2 regions of the Idiomarina sp. UBA3176 genome follow, and region 1 is predicted to be linked to the other one. Evidence: predicted binding sites of a transcription regulator. Region 1 holds the regulator's gene; the other holds the start of a gene.
What was found. The regulator FliA, encoded in region 1, starts transcription of late flagellar genes. The targets are predictions, from matches to a motif close to CTAAAGNTNNNNNNNNNNNNGCCGATA.
Positions count from the first base shown of each region.

Region 2: a site for FliA is predicted at 1,140-1,166, ahead of B2U97_RS06480 (DUF5610 domain-containing protein). Genes of this name have one in related genera too.

Region 1 covers NZ_DEXU01000005.1:236,574-240,234, forward strand. Annotated here, with positions in the region: gene B2U97_RS02710 (chemotaxis protein CheA) at 1-1,268, opposite strand, end outside; gene B2U97_RS02715 (protein phosphatase CheZ) at 1,282-2,031, opposite strand; gene cheY (chemotaxis response regulator CheY) at 2,045-2,428, opposite strand; gene B2U97_RS02725 (RNA polymerase sigma factor FliA) at 2,466-3,191, opposite strand; gene B2U97_RS02730 (MinD/ParA family protein) at 3,184-3,661, opposite strand, start outside.
Region 2 covers NZ_DEXU01000017.1:16,596-20,256, reverse strand. Annotated here, with positions in the region: gene B2U97_RS06495 (DUF6429 family protein) at 1-192, shown strand, start outside; gene B2U97_RS06490 (hypothetical protein) at 255-545, shown strand; gene B2U97_RS06485 (hypothetical protein) at 752-1,096, shown strand; gene B2U97_RS06480 (DUF5610 domain-containing protein) at 1,224-1,820, shown strand; gene B2U97_RS06475 (hypothetical protein) at 1,999-2,319, shown strand; gene B2U97_RS06470 (hypothetical protein) at 2,316-2,630, shown strand; gene B2U97_RS06465 (zinc-dependent peptidase) at 2,672-3,439, shown strand; gene B2U97_RS06460 (DUF748 domain-containing protein) at 3,473-3,661, opposite strand, start outside.

The sequences.
Region 1 (3,661 bases):
CCGTACATCTCAAGATTGATTTCTTTCTTCAGGCTACGAGCCAGGTCACGGACAACCCGGGGGAAACGGCCAAACACTTTCTTAATTGGCTGCATCCGGGTTTTCATCACCGCGCCCTGTAAGTCGCCAGTGACAACATCCAGGTTCGAAATAGCTTTGCCCATTTCAGCACTGTCTGACTCATCAGAATTACTCAGGCTCAACAAACGGTTTCTGACCAGTACCAGCTCGCCGACCATGTTCATAATTTCATCTAAGCGCTTGGTATCAACCCGCACAGTAGTTTCAACCGGAGCAGGCGCTGGTGCAGCTGGCTTTTTATCTACCGGCTGAGCCGCTGCTGGTTTCGCTTTAGGCTCTGATTTCGGCTCAGGCTTCGGTTCTGGTTTCGATGCTGGTTTTGCCGCAGGTTTTGGCTGCGCTTTGGGTTCAGGCTTTTTCGGTGCTGGCTCATTAGCAGGCTTATCACCTTTCGGTGTCGGCGCTTTGCCACTGCCATGCAACTCGTCCAGCAAGGATTCAAATTCGTCGTCTGTTATTTCGTCGTCTTTTGCAGGCTCTTTCTGCTTTTCTTGTTTTTTCTCAGCACTTTGAGGCGCTTTCCCGCTGCCATGAAGTTCATCCAGCAATGACTCAAATTCATCATCTGAAATCTCATCACTGTCTTCATTTACCTTGGGCTTGGACGCCGCTGGCTTGTCTTCTTTTCCGGGACCTTTGCCTTCACCATGCAACTCATCCAGTAACGCTTCGAACTCATCGTCCTGAATTTCATCAATGCTGTCGCTGCTGCTTTCTTCTGCTGCAGGTTCTGGTTCCGGATCTGTTTCCTCGGCAGGTTCATCTTTTGGAACCTCTATAGGCGCTTCGTCCTCAGACTCTGGTTCACTCAACTTATGCAGTAATTCCAGCAACTCCGGTGAAGCTGCTTCAGGTTCTTCTTTGGCGCGCACCTGCGCAAACTGAGTATTGATAGTATCCAAAGACTGAAGAATCACGTCCATCAGGTCGGAAGTGACAGTACGTTGACCATTACGCAGGGTATCGAATACGTTTTCCGCACCATGACAGGTATCAACCAGAGCTCCCAGAGACAGGAACCCGGCACCACCTTTAACCGTATGAAAGCCACGGAAAATAGCATTCAACAGATCTTTGTTTTGCGGATCATTTTCCAGTTCAACTAGCTGTTCAGATAGTTGCTCGAGGATCTCTCCAGCCTCGATCAAAAAATCCTGCAGAATGTCTTCGTCCATATCAAAGCTCATGCGACTGATGCTCCTAGAAACCTAAACTGGACAACAAATCGTCCACTTCGTCTTGTCCGCCAACCACGTCATCGCGTTGATCAGCATCGATAATTGGGCCTTCGGCATGGGCTGCATCTTTCTTAGGCGCAGACCCTGCTTTTTCCGCGTTACGACGTTCTTCTTCTTTACCAAATATCTTCAGCAATTCAATCAGGTTCTTTTCAACGTCTTCGACCAATTGAATAACCCGGCGAATGACTTGCCCGGTAATATCCTGAAAGTCCTGAGCCATCAATACTTCAGTCATCAACCCATGCACTTGTGGCATGTTTTCACCACAGCGCTTAAGTACGTCATCGACCTCATGACATAAAGACTTGAATTCATTTAACTCAATATCGTTACTCATCAGCCTGTTCCAGGCCGGCATGACCTTCTCTACACGCTGATGCATCTCATCTGCTAAAGGCAGGCAAGCCTCTACCGCATCCATTGTTCTATTGGCTGCGTCTTCGGTTTTCTCAATGACATACAACAAACGGTTTTGCGCATCAGGAAGATCATCTTGTGTCATTTGCACAATGCGAGGGTCTACCTGAAAATCCTGAAGTGCTTCGTGGAGGTCGCGTGTTAACTGGCCGACAGAAGTAAACAACTTGTCGTTACGACGGTTGTAAACGTCTTCCAGTAATTGATTTGCCTGCTGCTGCTTCCCGTCTTCAAGCAAGGCTACGAGTTCCTTGGCTTGCTCCAGAGAAATATCATGGGCGTTATCAGACATAGTCATTCGCCCTTTAGCTGATTCGTTCGAAAATCTTGTCGAGCTTTTCTTTCAACGTTACGGCTGTAAATGGTTTAACAATATAACCATTTACTCCAGCTTGAGCTGCCATAATGATCTGCTCTCGCTTGGCTTCCGCTGTTACCATTAACACCGGTAAATGAGCCAGGTTATCGTCCTTGCGAATTTCACGCAGCAAGTCGATTCCCTGCATACCCGGCATATTCCAGTCGGTTACGACAAAGTCGAAATCACCGTTCTGCAACATGGGCAATGCGGTATTACCGTCATCGGCTTCCTGTATATTGGTAAAGCCAAGATCACGAAGTAAGTTCTTAATGATTCGTCTCATTGTAGAGAAGTCGTCCACAACGAGAATTTTCATATTTTTATCCAAAGCACCCTCCACTGAGGCTCTCGATTACAACCAAAGTTTATTCAACCCAATTTTGCATTCGCGACTTCAGTCGCAACATTGCCTGACTGTGAATTTGACTGACTCGTGATTCACTCACGCTCAGCACTTCACCTATCTCTTTTAAATTCAATTCTTCGTCATAATACAACGAAAGCACCAAAGCTTCACGTTCTGGTAACGAAGATATTGTCGAAACCAACGCTTTATGAAACGCAGCATTTTCAACATCTCTTTGTGGTTCATAAGCTGAACCCGTTACCTGCTCTGGCATGATAGCATCTTCTGATACACCAAGATCTTCAATACCAACAATTCGTCCCGTGCTGACATCCCGCAAAATATGATGATATTCATCCATACCCATATTCAGCTTTGCGGCCACTTCCGTGTCTTTTGCATCGCGTCCGGTTTCATTTTCAACCTGACGAATGGCTTCCAGTACGCGTCGATGATTACGATGAACCGAGCGCGGAGCCCAGTCACCACGACGAATTTCGTCCAACATAGCACCACGAATGCGAATGCCGGCAAAGGTTTCGAAACTGGCGCCTTTACTGTTATCAAAGTTACGCGCAGCTTCTAATAAGCCAATCATGCCTGCCTGGATCAAATCATCCACTTGCACACTGGCTGGAAGTCTAGCCATCATATGGTGTGCAATACGCTTAACCAGCCCGGTATGCTGTTCAATAATAGCATTTCGATTGTCAGCAGTGGCGGCATAAACGGCAGCTTTATTCATTGGCAACATCCCGCTTACTCTCGTTATCGGCAGAAGTTATCAATTGTTCAAGAAAAAATTCTAAATGCCCGCCGGCTTGAGCCGGAACAGGCCAGTCAATGGCTTTCTTAGCCAAAGCTTTTATCGCTAAAGAAGCAGGTGATTTCGGGTAAGCCAGCACCATAGGCTGTTGTTTTCTAACAGCTAAACGCAAGTTATCATCAAAGGGTATAATCGCGGCAAGCTCTAAAGCGACGTCTAAAAATCGATCGGTTACTTTAGTTAATTTATTGAACAATACTTGTCCATCGCGCAGATTTCGTACCATATTGGCAACCACCTTGAATTTAAACAGGCCTTGCTCCCGGCTCAATACTTTTATCAGTGCATATGCATCAGTAATTGATGTGGGTTCATCACAAACCACTAATAAAACATCCTGTGACGCTCTGGCAAAGCTGACAACGGTATTACCAATACCCGCTGCAGTA
Region 2 (3,661 bases), on a different contig from region 1:
GTTTTGGCTTTGCTATATCTAGCATTGCATGATGACAGTCGGGCTTGGAAGTCTTTTGACTGGGATGCAATGAACCGACTTCACGAAAAAGGACTCATTGGTAACCCGGTCGGTAAGGCAAAGTCTGTTGTGTTCACCGAGGAAGGATTAAAAGAGTCAGAGCGCTTGTTTCGGGAGTTGTTTACCACTTGATTACTAAATGTCCACTAAGTGTCCACCCGTATGTTCAAAGGTTATGAGTTAAGGAGCTATTATTGAATTCAATGGATCTTAAACGGGCGGAAAAACTGTCTTTCAACTTACTCATAGCATCCGTAGCGCTGGCCGTGCTTATTTTTCTAGTAGTAAGTTTGACTGGTGACGGTTGGGCTCAAATTGCTGGTTTTTTTATGGGATTTTGCGTTGGCGGCTTTTTGGCTGTAGTTCCTGCACTATATTCTGGTTATATTCTAATAAAAACGAATGCGAGTTCAGCTAACCTAAAGTCAGTTTTAGCACTCTCAGTTGTGTGGTTTATGACAGTATGCGCTTTATATGTCTTTTAGAAGATAACAAATTATGACAACCCTTATAACCGTAATTGCCGTTTTGCTACTCGCAGCAGTATTAAACTTCCGGAGGTTTTGGTGATTGTCAGGAAAATGGAAGAGAGGGATCTTGAAGCTGTAAGCGGCATCTGCCTTGCCTCGTTTCTTCAATCTGTAGCTGATAGCTTGTCTGATGAAGGCAACAAAAAGAAAAGGAGTATCGAATGGAGTATTTTTACTTACTAAGCTTATTAGGGCCGCTTTCATTAGTTGTTGTTCTTTTTATGCTTCGCTCATCGCGTTTAAATAATCCCGAACATGTTTTGCAAGAAACGGGAGATTCCGTACGGATTCTTCATACTCCTTTGGCCAGGGTCGTGCCGTCTCTGGGGAAACTCATTAACAAACACAAGGTAGCTCGTATTCAGAAAGCTGACAGAATTGTGACTGTTTTCAATCAGAGCTCAAATGCAATTGATATCACGCTGTCGAAAAAACATACCGACGTGGTGTTTAACCGAGCTGGCTCGTTATTTCCAAATGCTGAGAAAGTGGTTATTAATAGCTAGTAATGAGCATACTTGGGCTGGTCAATGCTGCTGTGGAAAAAGATTAAACTTTAACCAGTAGCTGCCGTTAACAAGTTACGGGCTATACTAAAATCAAGCTATAGCCGAACTTTTCAGGAGCAATATTATGTCAATTACTACAGGTAATAGCACCTCCGTAACGGGCTCTGGCAAGCAGAATAGCCCCGCAAAAACTGACGACAACCGCAACAGTATGAAAGAGATGGCAGCGCAGTCTAAGCAGGCAAACAATGCTGGCATTTTGCGCGCTCACGAGCGGGTATCTCTGAACAGTAATAATGATTCGCTCAGCTTATTGTACAAAACGGCGCTGGAAGGCATTAACGCTGAGCTGGAACCGGTAATGGGCAAAAATGCCACGCAGAAAATTTACGATTCCGGCGTTGATACTTCTCCCGAGGCCACGGCAGATCGCATTGTTTCTTTTGCGACCAATTTTTATGGTCGTTACAAGGAGATGAACCCGGGCGAATCGGAAGAAGACACTCTGAATAATTTCATGGAAGCTATTACTGGCGGTATTGAAAAAGGCTTTGATGACGCCAAAAATATTCTTACAGGCTTACAAGCATATGAAGGCGAAGTCGAAAGTGGTGTCGACAAAACCTACGATTTAGTAATGAAAGGCCTGGACAGTTTCCGCGAAAAAATGCTGGAACAGGCGACCAAGTCAGAAGAGTCTGATAGCGGCGCTGAGGACTAACCTCGGCGCTTTGCTCCCCCCGAATAGACGTCTGCTAAGTACTTTTGATGAGTTCAGCACCTAACCCTTGAATTGTTGATATAAAGAGTCATCAAGTTAAGTAAAGGTGCTGGCAATTTTTTAATTTCAACAGGTAAGATAGTTCCCTTCGACTCTATGGAATACAAAGGACAAACTTTTGGCTCCCCCTGATCACAACACAGATATTGTAGGAAAGTTTATTGATGTGTCTTTGTATCGGGAGCTTGCCGAGAAAATACCGGATAGAAACCTGGAAATTATTGAGCTAATTCTTCAGAAAGACAAAGAGCAGATTGCGAATGCATACAAGCCCTACCTTAATGGCATGGAGCTCAGCCCTTTTGCCGTCACCTTAGGCGATAACGTGCTTTTTACAAATTCTGTTGGTACTGTCTACTACGTTGATTTTGACTTTGGTGTTTTCGATATGGGTAGGTCTCTCGATGAGTTTGTCGTTGAATTAAAGAGTGGGCAATGAAACTGAGTATTGGAATAATCATCGCTATTTGCCTGGTGATATTGGGTCTATGGGCTGCCGATATTGCTAGTGATCGCGGCAATAAAGTAAAAATTACGGAAGCTGTCTCGGCATACAGCAACTGGGAATGTGGCTACCCTAATAAGTCGGGTTGCAGCGTTGTATTCGATGTTCCGGCCGGAACTGACCATGACGTTAAACGTATACGATACGGCAAAGACTTTATGGCCATTCAGATTAACCAGGACGGCCTAAGCGGCTGGGTGTTTTCAGGGAAAGGAGTGCAAACTATTGCGAAACCAAGTAGTTAATCAATTTCACTATTGCGTTTCTGTTCAACGCCGAGGACGCCATGTTTAAGCGATTACGCAATTGGTTTGAGAATAGACGCATTAGAAAAATGGGTTTCACGATAAGTGAGTGGGAGTCCGCGGTAGCTGACTGGCCGGTAATGGCTCGTTATCAAGGGGCGGAGCGCGATGCACTGCGAGATATGGCGTTCCGTTTTCTGGTTCGTAAAAACTTTGCATCAGGCGGGGATTTTCAGTTCACCGATGCGATGTGCCTAAAAATAGCGACCATGGCCTGCGTACCTGTTCTGCACCTTGGGTTAGATTGGTACGATCATTTATACACCATTATTCTTTACGAAGGGGACTTTGTTCCTAATCGTCCGTATCGTAGCGACGACGGCGTTGTTCACCCTCAAAGCCCGGGGTTAAGTGGGGAGGCATGGTTGCGTGGTCCGCTTATTTTATCGTGGCAGTCGGTATGTCAAACAGGGCCTCATGCTCGTCATGGAAAGGCTAGTAATGTCGTTATTCATGAGTTTGCCCACAAACTCGATATGTTGCGCGATGGTGCTAACGGTGCGCCGCCGATGCATCCGGATATGAAGCCCGGCGAATGGCACGATATTTTTTCTGCGGCCTGGGAGAGGTTGCAGAGTGATTCTATCCATCATAGGCCGTTACCGCTTGATGGCTATTCGTTAACCAGCCCGGCTGAATTTTTCGCGGTATGTAGCGAAACCTTTTTTGAAGATCCACAGAACATGAAAGAGCACATGCCCGAGGTTTACCGGTTATTATGTCAGTTCTACCGACAGCGTCCTTGCTGACGAATATTGCTGTGCTCCAACCACGTGAGCGGCTTAATCCGTTGTAACAGCTAGTTCCATGGCAATGCGTTCGCTTTCTACTGAATCGACTTCCTGAGGCTCTCTAATACGTACCCGATCAGCAGATATACCGCTCTTAGAATTGTTGACCAAAGCATCACGCACTGCCTCTGCACGTGCATTTGCGATAGCTTTGAGCTCCTCATCTGTAATCGACTGCGC